DNA from 4 places in the Paenibacillus sp. FSL P4-0184 genome. Region 1 is predicted to be linked to each of the others. Evidence: riboswitches for the same ligand, from Rfam matches in the RefSeq annotation. Region 1 holds a riboswitch; each other region holds the start of a gene.
What was found. A riboswitch is a leader RNA that binds a small molecule or an ion and turns the genes downstream of it on or off. The one in region 1 is predicted to bind cyclic di-GMP.
Positions count from the first base shown of each region.

Region 2: it holds a riboswitch for cyclic di-GMP, as region 1 does, so the genes downstream of both, MKY52_RS03980 (bifunctional diguanylate cyclase/phosphodiesterase) here and MKY52_RS22895 (DUF6612 family protein) in region 1, are expected to answer to the same signal.
Region 3: it holds a riboswitch for cyclic di-GMP, as region 1 does, so the genes downstream of both, MKY52_RS07295 (anti-repressor SinI family protein) here and MKY52_RS22895 (DUF6612 family protein) in region 1, are expected to answer to the same signal.
Region 4: it holds a riboswitch for cyclic di-GMP, as region 1 does, so the genes downstream of both, MKY52_RS04435 (glycosyl hydrolase) here and MKY52_RS22895 (DUF6612 family protein) in region 1, are expected to answer to the same signal.

Region 1 covers NZ_JBBORN010000002.1:258,064-261,232, forward strand. Annotated here, with positions in the region: gene MKY52_RS22885 (DUF4179 domain-containing protein) at 1-492, opposite strand, end outside; gene MKY52_RS22890 (RNA polymerase sigma factor) at 476-994, opposite strand; cyclic di-GMP riboswitch class I at 1,197-1,288, shown strand; gene MKY52_RS22895 (DUF6612 family protein) at 1,406-2,254, shown strand; gene MKY52_RS22900 (CapA family protein) at 2,336-3,169, opposite strand, start outside.
Region 2 covers NZ_JBBORN010000001.1:926,650-929,818, reverse strand. Annotated here, with positions in the region: gene MKY52_RS03985 (Zn-dependent hydrolase) at 1-964, shown strand, start outside; cyclic di-GMP riboswitch class I at 1,198-1,284, shown strand; gene MKY52_RS03980 (bifunctional diguanylate cyclase/phosphodiesterase) at 1,406-3,169, shown strand, end outside.
Region 3 covers NZ_JBBORN010000001.1:1,701,868-1,705,036, reverse strand. Annotated here, with positions in the region: gene MKY52_RS07300 (2-oxoglutarate dehydrogenase E1 component) at 1-603, opposite strand, end outside; cyclic di-GMP riboswitch class I at 1,074-1,158, shown strand; gene MKY52_RS07295 (anti-repressor SinI family protein) at 1,185-1,340, shown strand; gene MKY52_RS07290 (helix-turn-helix domain-containing protein) at 1,542-1,871, opposite strand; gene MKY52_RS07285 (TasA family protein) at 2,031-2,633, opposite strand; gene sipW (signal peptidase I SipW) at 2,724-3,169, opposite strand, start outside.
Region 4 covers NZ_JBBORN010000001.1:1,037,561-1,040,729, forward strand. Annotated here, with positions in the region: gene MKY52_RS04430 (glycosyl hydrolase) at 1-39, opposite strand, end outside; gene MKY52_RS04435 (glycosyl hydrolase) at 193-1,743, opposite strand; cyclic di-GMP riboswitch class I at 1,756-1,835, opposite strand; gene MKY52_RS04440 (sugar phosphate nucleotidyltransferase) at 1,972-3,169, opposite strand, start outside.

The DNA.
Region 1 (3,169 bases):
AATGAGTTTCTGGCTTTCAGGATCGTATTCTAAATAACCGTATACCTTTGCCTTGGCACCGGATTCACTAGTCATAGTGTTTTCTTCTGTAGCAAATCCAGTATATTGGGATAGATCAGATTTAGTATCAAGTGATAACAGCATTTTCATTTTTTCTCCGTCAGTTACAACACCGTTCAAATTCATTGTTACTCCTGAACTGGAAGCTTGAAGATTATACTGTTGACCGATGCCATTATTTAATGCATTGCTCACACTTCGACCACCAATTTTATCCCAATTAATCGTCATACTAGCGAATACAGGAATGGCTACAAGTAAGAGGCAAGAGAAGACAATACTGATAGGAATAACCTTTTTATTAGACCTAGGAGTATTCTGGGAGGAATGCAGATTTCTTTGACGTGTATATGCTTCTTGTTCTATGGCAGTCCACATCAAATCATAATCCGGTCGGGGAATATGTTTATCTTTTTCAATATAGAGACTCATTACTATTCAGCTCCTTTAGTTGGGTTCCACCCATTCTATTTAGTATTTTAAGTCCCTTGTTCAGTCTGGATTTTACAGTTCCTTCGGGTATGCTCATAACTTTAGAGATCTCGGGTACAGTCAATTCGTTTATAAAACGAAGGACTACTACCATTCTGATTTTGTCAGAAAGCTGACTGTATAACCCTTGTAATTCTTTTTTAGTTTCCTGTCGATCCAAACGTTTTTCTACAGGGTTTGATTCCTCAGACCTGGATAGTAAATAATTACGTACTTCTTTCATCCACCCCGTCTTACGCCTTTTGATCACACTGTTGCACTCATTCGAAGCAATTCGTAAAATCCAAGCTTTCAAGTTTCTTACCTTCGACTTATCCGCTAAGATAACTTTTACAAATACCTCTTGGGAAATATCCTCCGCATCTGCCTGATTTTTCATTAAGTAGTAACAAAAATAATATACTTGTTCTTTATAGAGCTCGAAAATTTCCCGGTCACTCATTTTGCTGCACCCCCTGTCTTTGCTGTTCTCATTAATAAGACTTATAAGCGTATGTAATCGTTCATTTTTCATTTTGATTGTAGTATTTCTTCTGAGTATCATAGCGAATTCGAATGGAAGATAAGTCGTTTACAGGTAATTATAACCATGATAAAATTAGCGGTGGGACATGCGTCCGTAATCTATAAAACTAATTGAATGTCCGCGTTAAAGGTAAAATCATCGAAAGATGATGACACAAAGCCATGGGTCTAAAGCCTTTCGACAGAAGGAAATGATCGCCAGGCCGCCATAGGGATGTCTTATGAAGCATAAAGGATAGCTCTAAGAATATGTAGTCTATTTTGAGCTCTTTTATTATTTCGACCTATACGGCGTTACATTATCGCAAGGGGCCGAAAGGGGAAGTACATGAACAGTTTTTTCAAAACAATAGGTACTAGTTTGGCAGTAGGTGCTTTATTGCTGTCCGGAACGATCGGATGGATGTCTAATCCTGAAGTCGTGTCTGCAGCTACCACAACAGCAGTAACCGCGGATCAAATGATTAGCAAAGTAACGGCAGCCTCTAAAGCAATAAAGAATTTTCACTTAGATGTGATCAAAAAACAGGATATTCAGAGCGGTGGGGTACGTATCAGCAACACTAACACACTGAAGCTGGATATTAATCGACTGCCGAATTTTGCTGCAGCTGGCACCGTTGATAGTAGTCTTTTAGATACATCGTACAGTCTATATGCCAATGACAAGGAGTTTTACTATCTTGTAGACGGAAGTGAACTGATCGATGAATCTGAAGATGAAGGTTACGACGATGACGGCGAGCCAATCGATCCCGATGCACAGTATTGGATTGCACTGGAGAAGATGGAGTGGGATTCTTTTTACTCCAAAGGTCAATACGATCCTGTTTCCATGCTTGATTCGGTTAAAAATTATAAAAAATCTATGAAAGTCAGCACTGCTGGCGCACAGACTGTCCTGCAGTTCACGGTAACTGATCCGACAGCAGCTAAGGGAATAATCAAACTCTATGACCAGGAGAACCTATGGGATGGAGAGACTGTTCAACCTAAAAGCGTAACTTGGAAATTATTCGTTAATACTAAGACCTGGCAAACGGAAAAGCTGACAGTCGATCTGAGTTATGTACTGACAAGTGACGGAGAAAAAGATACATACAACACGAAAATCGAAGCTAAATATTCCAAGAATAACAAAGGTACAACCATTGTAAAACCGGCCGAACTAGAATAATAAGGTCGATATCATATTGAGCAAAAAGCGCTGTTCTGTAGAACAGCGCTTTTTGCTGTATTCTCTATTTTAATAACGTTTCTATTCCCTCTTTAAGATTGATGTCGTATGCTTCAACATTCGATTCATGAGATTTCGCCGCTCTGTTTTTATGTCGGTGTCGCTTCTCTTTAATGCGTCGCGGATGGGGATGATCTCTGTAATTTTCCTGCCACTTTTTATTCTTCGATCTACACAAGTCGGGATGTAACCTACGTTAGTTATACTCGTGTTTCCTTTTTCATCCTTCTTTATTTTAAGCGTAAGTATGATACCGCTTTGTGTATAAGGAATATTCATTAGTTTAGTAGAAACAAAATTCCCCAATGAGTAAATAACGAATTGTTTTTTTCCACGAAGCGCTAACGGTTGAAGAACATGTGGGTGAGACCCCAGTATGATGTCGGCGCCATTTTTAAAGAAGAGATTGACCAGCTCTTTTTGCCTCTTGTTTGGAGTGTAACGATATTCGCTTCCGAAATGCAGATAAATCAAGACTAGATCGACTTTCTTTTTTAAATCTCGAATCTCCTTAATGATCTTGGGCGTAGATATCCGATTAACCAGCCACGGCTTACTCACTGGTACAGGAATTCGGTTAGTTCCTGCTGTGTAGGAGAGGATGCCAATCGTAATTCCTTTGACGTTTTTAATAAGTGTTCTCTTGGATTCTTCTAATGATTTAGCTGTTCCCGTGTGGTCGATTCCATTACGGTCCAGAACTCGTAACGTCCGAACCAGACCCGGGGCACCATAATCCATGCAATGATTGTTGGCCGTTACTAATACGTCGAATCCGGCTTCCTTAAGTGCAGGGGCCAGTTCGTCTGGACATTTGAATATCGGACCGCCTGATCGGGGGCTTTTCCGGCATTC
Region 2 (3,169 bases), on a different contig from region 1:
TGTAACGGCTGCTTTGGAAGTGATCAAACGTCTAAACGAAAAAGGGATTGAAACGGATCATCCGATCGAAATTATCTCATTTGCCTGTGAAGAATCCTCGCGTTTTGGTATTTCAACAGTAGGCAGCAAAATAATGTCAGGGTTATTTCAGAAGGAGAAATATAGGTCTTTGAAGGACAAAGACGGTATTACAATGGAAAAGGCATTTTCGCTATGTGCACTTGATTATAACAGTATAGATCAGGCGAGTAGAGTTAATGAGGAATTAAAAGCGTTTTTCGAATTACATATTGAGCAAGGTCCTGTCTTAATAAACAATAATAAAAGAATTGGAATTGTGACTGGAATTGCTGCGCCCGTGAGGCTTCATATTCAAATATCAGGGAAAGCATCTCACTCCGGAACGACACCTATGAATATGAGAAGAGATGCTTTTCTGGGTGCTTCTGAAATAGCGTTAGAGCTTGAAAAAGCAGCCAAACTCGAACAAGAATTTGGAACGGTTGCGACGCTCGGGGTGATAGAAATCTTAAATGGAGCCATGAACGTGGTTCCGGGAGAAGTGGAAACTAAAATTGATATCAGATCTACTTCCGTGGCATCCAGGCAACGTGTGTTAGACCATTTGTATCAGACGATAGCCTCAGTACAAGAGAGCAGACAACTTGAAATTGCGAGTACGGAAATCATCTCCGAGGAACCAGTCCTATTATCGGATGAGATCACTCATGTTCTAGAATCCATTTGTGAAGAGAAGGGGATATCGAGTCAACGGATGATTAGTGGGGCAGGGCATGATGCCATGAACATGAACAAACTTTGCCCAGTAGGGCTTATCTTTGTTCCTTCTGTAGATGGACTTAGTCATCATCCTAATGAATATACAGACTTGGATGATATCATTATGGGGATTGATATTTTAGAAGAAGCTGTTCTTCGTTATGCGTTTGTAAGACAAACATAGTTCGTGTTGAGAAGTAAGTCCCAATGTGACATATATATATGTTACATTGGGCTTTAGTATCTAATTTTATAATTGTTCGCAGAATTGTTGCTTTACATTAATAAATATTATATTAAAGTTAACATTGACGTTTGTGAAAAATTTCCCATTCAAAAAAATTAAATCACAGCGGAAATAGGTCTTTTGGAGGTAACATATTTTTAATAGAGTATTTAGGACTAGTAATAGTGAAAACAAAATATTGGTAAACCTATTGAAAAATAGGGACACAAAGCCATAGGGTCTAAATCTATTTATAGATATGACAGCCGGTTGCATGCAGTGGGAGTTTCATGCTCTTATTTTTTGATGCATATGCAGCCGTTATCATTCTGATAGCGGCTTTTTTTTGCTCGTTTTCTAATAAAAAAACGTAATAAATCGGAAAAAGGATGATAGTACATGGATCAGACACAACCACTGAGAGTATGGAGAATGATAGGCCTCGTCATAATGGCAACGTTGATATTTTGGGGGTGTTCTTACTATTTCATAAAATGGACTGCTAACTCTTATGAGCAAGAAGCGGTTGCTGCTACATCAGAAGCTACGATACATGCGAGTAAATCGGTTGGAAATATGATACAGGGTGGATTAGATTCATTAGATGGAATTGCTGATTCTATTTCGGAAATCAATTATATGGATTGGGATAAGACCAAAAAATATCTGCATCACTTTGATAAAAAATATAATTTTATTCGAATTAGCATCAACAGCCCAGATGGTAAAGCTTACGCATCGGATGGGACAATGTTTGATGTATCAGATGAAGTAGGGTTTCAAAAAGCTCTGCAGGGTATTAGCAGTATTTCTGATCCATTCTTAGATAAGATCTCCAATAAAGAAATTATTACGATCAATAGTCCACTTAAGTTTAAAGGTGAAGTGAAGGGTGCTTTATCTGCCAGCAGATATACACAGGATCTTTATGATGCTCTTGCAGTTTCTTTTTTTAAAGGTCATGGTTATTCTCAAATCATTGATCAAAAGGGACAAGTCATTATCCAATCGAAGAATCTCGAAGAGGATAAGTCCATTGATAACATATTCGAAAGTATAAGTATTGATTCTAGAAATAAGAAACAACTGCAAATCTTTAAAGAGAACATAACCGCAAAAAAATCTGGAGTAGGAATATTTTGGATTAACGGAGATAGCAAAATGGTTGGCTATTCGGGCATCCAGGGGGTTGAGGACTGGTATATTCTCTCCGTGATACCGAAAGATGTGATCATGGCCAAAGCGTCTCAAATGAGCCAGGCGACTTTTCTATTATGTGTAATCATGTTTGTCTTATTATTGATCATATTTGTAAACATTCTATTAAATAAGAGCAAAATTAGGAAACAGATGGAGAGGATTGCCTTTGAGGATGAGTTAACACATCTTTCTAGAACTAATAAATTTGTTAAAGATGCTCAGTATTTACTTAAAGAGAAACCGAATACAAAGTTTGCTGTGTTGCAATTTGATATTGAACAATTTAAATACATAAATGAAATTGTCGGTTTTCATGAAGGAAATAGCATTTTGATTCAAGTGGCTAATAGCTTAACAGCAAACACATTAGACGAGGATGTCATTGGACGCTTAGGGGGTGATCGTTTTATTCTTTTCACTTCGTATGATAATAAGGCGGAATTAATCATCCGTATACAAGTACTTACTGAACAAATGAGCGACTATACATTTGGAAATGAAGAAGGTTTTAGGCTAGTGATTAATTGTGGAATTTACTGTATAGATGATCGTCAGAGCGATATCCTCACATGTATTGACCGAGCAGGAATCGCTTGTAAGTCCATTAAAGGTGGATACAAGAGCTCATGCACTTTCTTTGACGAACAATTGTTATTGCAGATACACGAAGAGCAAGACATCGTAAGAAAGATGGATGCTGCCATGACAAATGGTGAATTTATAGTATATTTACAACCGAAAATGGATCTGCGAGTGAACAGTTTTCATGGCGCTGAGGCATTGGTTAGATGGAATGATCCTCAGAAAGGACTTATATCTCCTGCAGTATTTATCCCCATATTTGAGAGGAATCGCTTTATTGTGAAATTAGATTTAATGGTGTTTAAATCAGTATGTATCATGTTGAGTAAATGGATCCAGGAAGGAATCCAGCCACTTCCGATTTCAGTGAATATATCGCTT
Region 3 (3,169 bases), on a different contig from region 1:
TTGCTCTACTTGGATCAGGCGGTTTAGCAGCTCTTTACGTTCTGCATTATTTAAAGGCGCTGGTGAGCTTGTGGATTCTGCCTGTCTGTTCAACCATTTCAGTTCTTGTTCTTCATGCACATGCCCGAATTCATAGGCGATTGTCTTGGTGTAAGCCTGACGCATACGCTGAACTGCATCCCATCCGGTATGCACATCATTCGGCGCATTCTCCCAAATGAGCGTGGCAGGTAGTGCGAGCAGATCCTCACGAGTCAGCTCATAGGTTTCGAGTTCAAGATATTTAGCCATGGGATTGTGATCGCGCTCAAGCGGATCAATATCAGCGGCCATATGGCCATATATACGAATATTAGCGATTAGCTTGGAAGCTCTTACTGCCTTTCTAAGCCATTCGGTGTCTCCCGAAATGCGAGGCTGTGGAGCCGGTTCGCTATCCGGTGTTAGGGGTGGGGGACCCGAATTTGTAAAAAGCTCGCGATAATTATTCTCTACGGTGGAAGGATCTTTCACAAACTGTTCATATCTTTCTTGAATGTAGCCTAAATTGGGTCCGTAATACTTACTCCAAATGGATTCGTTATAGGGCTCTTTGGCTGCCATGAATACATCCTCCTTAACGGATGAACTCCATACGTGACATTTTGTGTCAACGCTTACTGGAGCTGTGATGATTGCGGTTTCATTTCTCATCTTATTGTGCTACTTTCCACACGTGTAATCAATTCTTTCTTTCGTCCAATACGTTCGCAAAATGGTATGGGTTAGCTTGTTCTAATGAAAAGAACGCTGTTTCTTCTCATTACCCATTCCTAAGGCCCACTAAAATGATTCTAATATCCTTATTTTTAACTAATAGGGAAGGAAGTATCATTCTATCGGCTTAATTAATTTTATGAATAGGACGAGTATCGTGTTAAAAGGACAAGTTATCGCACAAAAGCGCTTCTATTTTTTGTTTTTTAATGGAAAAACTAATCAGAAATCGACACACTTTTCCACTTTAGTATAGTATAATGTTATTGCAGTTAGCGATTTTCATATATTCAAAGTAGATCCTTTCGTGTAAAGGGTCCAGTAAAAGGTAAACCTGCCGAAAGGCAGGGGCACAAAGTCGCGGGTCTAAGGTAGAAATACTATGACAGCCGGATTGCCTGGGGACTAAAATCTTAGGAGGAGATTTTTTGGACAAGTCCAACCAGGGAAGCAACAGAGAACAGCAGGTCATTGATCTAGACGTAGAGTGGGTCCATTTATTATTAGCAGCTAAGAAGGCTGGCATAAAGGCAGATGAAATTCGTCGCTTCTTTCATGAGAAGACTGTGCAAGCCGTGCAGTGATACATTCAGAGCATTAGATATCAAAAGAGCACAGCGAGTTATCGCTGTGCTCTTTTTCTTTATATAAGAATCTATAAGTTTCAGACTTGGTCCTTATATTCTGCTAGAATTCAAACGCCTTCGCGGTCCATGGTAGGAGGGCGAAGGCGTTTATGTTTAATAGTATGAGTAGAAGAGGATCTTATCAGGTCAGGTGGAATATTAATCCTTCTGATCAAGGCGCCATTTCTGGTAGTCCAGAAACTCCTTGAATTCGCGTTTGCTTATGCCTGAGGCCATAGCTTCCTGCACCAATCGGAACCATTCCGAATCTAAAGGTGACTCCTCAGCATCATTAGGTTCTCCATAGAGCAAAGCGTGGATGGATACCTGAAGCGCATCGGCGATCTTTTCGATAAACTGGATTGAAGGATTGGATTGGATGTTTCTCTCCACATTGCTAAGATACGACTTAGCAACATCCGCTCTGTCCGCAAGCTCAGATAGGGACAATCCCTTTTCTAGGCGGAGATGCTGGATACGTTGGCCCATATTTTGTGGCACTATGCTGACGCCCCTCCGTTATTTTTGTTATTAGTATAGCAAATATCATTAAATTCGACAAAGTTTATTGTAAAGAGAAAAGCAGCATCTACTTATCCGTTTTCCGGAATAAGAATCTGCTGCTCTTCGAATGGAAGACTTATTAGATTAGTAGTCAGTTCCTCTGGCTTGTTTAGCAAAGAAATCCCAAGTCAGTGTCAACACATCTTTTTGGAAAATGTTCTGATCTTTACCGTCATCCACAAATTCGAACTTAACGGTGAAGCTATCAGATGTACCTGCTTTAATACCGGATGCTTCATTGCCTATGAACGGCAATTTTTCTACGAGATCAGGTGTTGAATTTTGCAAATCAGCCAGTGTTGTTTCATAAACTACAATATCCGGAATAATGTTACCGCTCTTGTCCTTATTTTGCAGGAATTTAACTTTAATGAATTTACCTAAATCAACACCATTGTTGTTACCACCCACGTCATTAACGGAGTATTTTGTTTTGAGAACAATAGAGCCGATATCGATGTTACCATCATTATTCAGTTTGAAATCTCTTTTGATAGTATCACCTGGTTTCAATTTATCCAGATTAACGATAACAGATGGGTCAGAGTTCAAATCCAGTGTACCAGCTGCGAATGTAGAGGTACTTGTTGCAGTGTCGCTAAAGTAAGCGAAAGTTCCTCCACCAATCAATGATAAACCCAGTGCTGCTGATGCTACGCCAAGACCCAATGTTTTCTTGATACCCATAATTAAAATTCCTCCTCGGTTTTTGTGGTTTTTTATAAAAGTTATATATTGTAACTTCCGGTTCGTAAGCGGAAGCGGACAATCAACGGATTACTGTATTTCAGTTGGAGGTGGAGAGGTGGGAAGTATAGCAGCATTTTTCTTTTCGAGTGCAGCTACAGCCTTCCATGATGAATACAGGGCATAGAGCAGGAGCATCAAGCCTGGTACAATCATGAGCACAACACTTCCAGCTTTGGAAACTGCGAAATTCATAGCGTAACCTACGTAAGGTACGGTGACCCCGGTATACTCAGCTACAACATTCGTGGAACTGGTAGGGTTCATATCAGGCGCATCATTGTTATCGCCTTTCGTGCGATACATGGCTTCACCAGTAGCGTTGTTCATTGTTGCTTCTACAACACGGTGAGTAATGAGCAGGTTTTCTTCATTTCTAAAGGTGATCACATCGCCTTTTTTGAAGCGATTCATATCTCCTCCGGGTTTTAAAGCGACAATCGATCCGGTTTGAATCCCTGGTTCCATCGAACCTG
Region 4 (3,169 bases), on a different contig from region 1:
AGTAAACAACAATCTGTTTTGCTTATAATATTTACGCAAATAAATCCTCCTTTCGGTAGCTGTACTGCCTCCACAGGTGCTAAATAAACATACCTGTTATCGGACAATCGTCTTCTGACCTAATGAGGACTATAGCTTAGTAGCTCTGCAATAACGCAGAGCCACTAAGGATCGACCTGTAATTTTCATCAATCAGGAGACATCCGGAAGATAAAGTGCACTTGCTGGAACTGTCTCTTTAGCTTGACTAGCACTTTCCCACATCAAGCGGACTCTCGCATCGCCTTCATTTTCGTAATACTCCACCTTGATATCGTATAGCTGACCAGCCTTCAGCGTTATATTCCCCTTACGCTCAGTACCACTTTGCTTAGTCCAACTATCAATCACGGATTGCCCATTCACCCACACACGGATGCCATCATCTGAGGTAGTGTAAAATGTATATTGCTCATCATAAAATGGCTTAATTTTACCGCTCCAACGTATGGAGAAACGATCAATCCCGAGGGCGGCATCCGGCGATCCTTGCCGCCAATTGAAATCGATAATTGCATCAGTTCTAGTAAGAGCTGCTGTTCCCGATAGCTGTATGTTGTTGTAATATTCTCCTGCAAGCCCCTTCGCAAGAGGAATGGCTGCCTCACCATCTTCTTCGGGAGGTGCCGGCGCTGGTGCAGCGCTAGGTGTCGGTGCCAGACCAGTATTTAATTTATCTCTGGTCAGGGTGTAGTTGCTATTCATAAATGTTTTGATTGTGTCTGCACTGTTATTCTCGTAAAGCATTTTTCCCCAGCTCATCATATACGTCCATTTACTTTGTGATTGCTGAAGCTTCTCCAGATTAGGCATTTCACCATTCTCCCCGATCGCAATCGGTTTGCCTGCGGCTAGACTCAACAAGCTGTCATAGTATTTTTGCTGGTAATCATTTTCGTATATATCTACTGCCAGAATATCTACTTTATCAGCACCTGGATAAGTTAGCGCATAAGGATCTGACCAAACATTGGGAGCATTCGGACTCCATACCCATAACAAATTATTTAATTTATGAACGTTAACAAAACGGTCATACATAATATTCCAAAGTTTAGAAAAGTTATTTTTCTTCCCCCACCAGAACCAGTTCCCGTTCATTTCATGATAGGGTCTCCAAAGCACCGGAACATTGGCATCGCGCAAGCTTTTTAAAGAGACTGCCACCTTATCAAGTTCAGCGATCAGACTGTTATATTGCTTGGTACCCGGTGTAACGTAACTATCGAACTCATTCTGACTAAGTGTTTTTTTCACATTATCCCAGTCATAAGAGGTGCCCGGCAGGTTAGCATGAAAAGTCATAGCTACGATCCCGCCCGCTTTATTCCAGTTGATGGCGCTGTTCACCACATTTTGACGCTGCCAGGTCATCGTTCCTTCTGACTGACCGCTGATCGCGCCCAGTTCATAACCGTGAAGAGCGGCATATTGTCCGCTGGTTCCCTTCAGCATATTGTTAATTTCATCTGGACTTTCTAAATAGTCATGTTGACCAGCAATAATACCTTTTCCTGAGATCGAGTAAAAATAGTTAAGCAGCTTTACGGCTTCAGGTGAGGCTCCTGGGGTAACTGGCGTTCCAGAATTTGAAGCAGCTATGACAACAGACGGCGAAATTCCAACAGTAAGCGGAAGTGCAGTCAGAAACAAGACGAGTGACAGAAATGCGCCAAATAATCGATACGTACGGTAAGCTTTCAAAATAATCTCCCTTTCGGTAGCCAGGCTGCCACTCTTTCGAAGGCCCTATAGCTTTGCGTCCCTACCTTTCGATAGGTTTGCCTTTTCAATTTAAGAGAAATAATCTCTCTTACCGTAAGTATCGACGACAATTAATGATATATTTAGTGTTTTTATGACTTTTTTTGATAATTGAGTCAATTTACCTGTTTCAAGAAATTTTGGATTGGTTAAATAGATAGGTTAGACCTATGAAATGAATTGTTGTAGTTCTATATCATTCCAGTCTAAAGTAATACGAATGTTATCTTCTTCTACTAATTCAGAACCCGTCTGTACCTCTATAAACTCGACATCCGTCAAAGCAAGGATCGCGTGCTTCGTTCCTTCCGGTATACGTACCACGTCCCCAGCCTTCACATTATGTTTTTTCTCATTCAGCACAATACTTGCTTCGCCGCTGACGATTGTCCAAATTTCACTACGCTTGCGATGTAATTGATAGCTGATATTATTCCCCTCGGATATAAAAATCCGTTTGGTCAGCACTTCATTGCCTTCATCATATTTCACATAATCAATAACTTTGTAATGGCCCCAGCGGCGTTCCTCGTACATCGGTCTTTGTTCAAAGGTCTTCAGCACTTCTTTAATCCGCGGGCTCTCAGCTTTATGGGTAACTAGAATCCCATCCGGGCTAGCCGCAATGATCAGATCCTTCGCACCAATTACCGTAATCGGAATATCCAGCTCATTAATCAAGCAAGTCCCCTCAGAATCCGCCGTTACAAAACCTTTTCCTACATGTTTGCTACTCATTTCCTCTGTCAGCGTATTCCACGTTCCAAGATCCTTCCAGAATCCATCATACGGCTGTACTACAATATGTTCTTCTTTCTCTACCACTTCATAATCAAAGCTGATGGAAGACAATAGCTTATACTGCTTCTGCAATTCTTCATATCCTAAAGGCAACCCTTTACGCTGCAAAATATCTAACAAGTACCCTAAGCGGAAGGCAAACACTCCACAATTCCACAATGCATTTTGCTCGATGAGCTGTTCTGCTTGTATGCGGTCTGGTTTCTCTTGAAAATGACTCACCTTCATAAAACCATTTCCCCCCGCCTCTTCGGTGGTAGGAATAATATATCCGTATTTCTCTGAGGCATGTTCAGGAACAACACCCATTAGTGCCAGATTTGCTCCACTTTCCAGCATGGTCCCCTCAAGCATAGCTATGGTATCGAAAAAGGATGCTTCTACATAAGGGTCAACAGGCAATATTGCTACCGTCTCCGCTGGAGAAACACCTGCCACTGAATAAAGATAGGTAGCTGTTAAGGCGATAGCCGGAAAAGTATCCCGACGCTCCGGTTCAACGATAATCGGCACATGACTTCCCAGTTGGCTTTGTATCATTTCTACTTGGCTGCGGCCGGTGGCC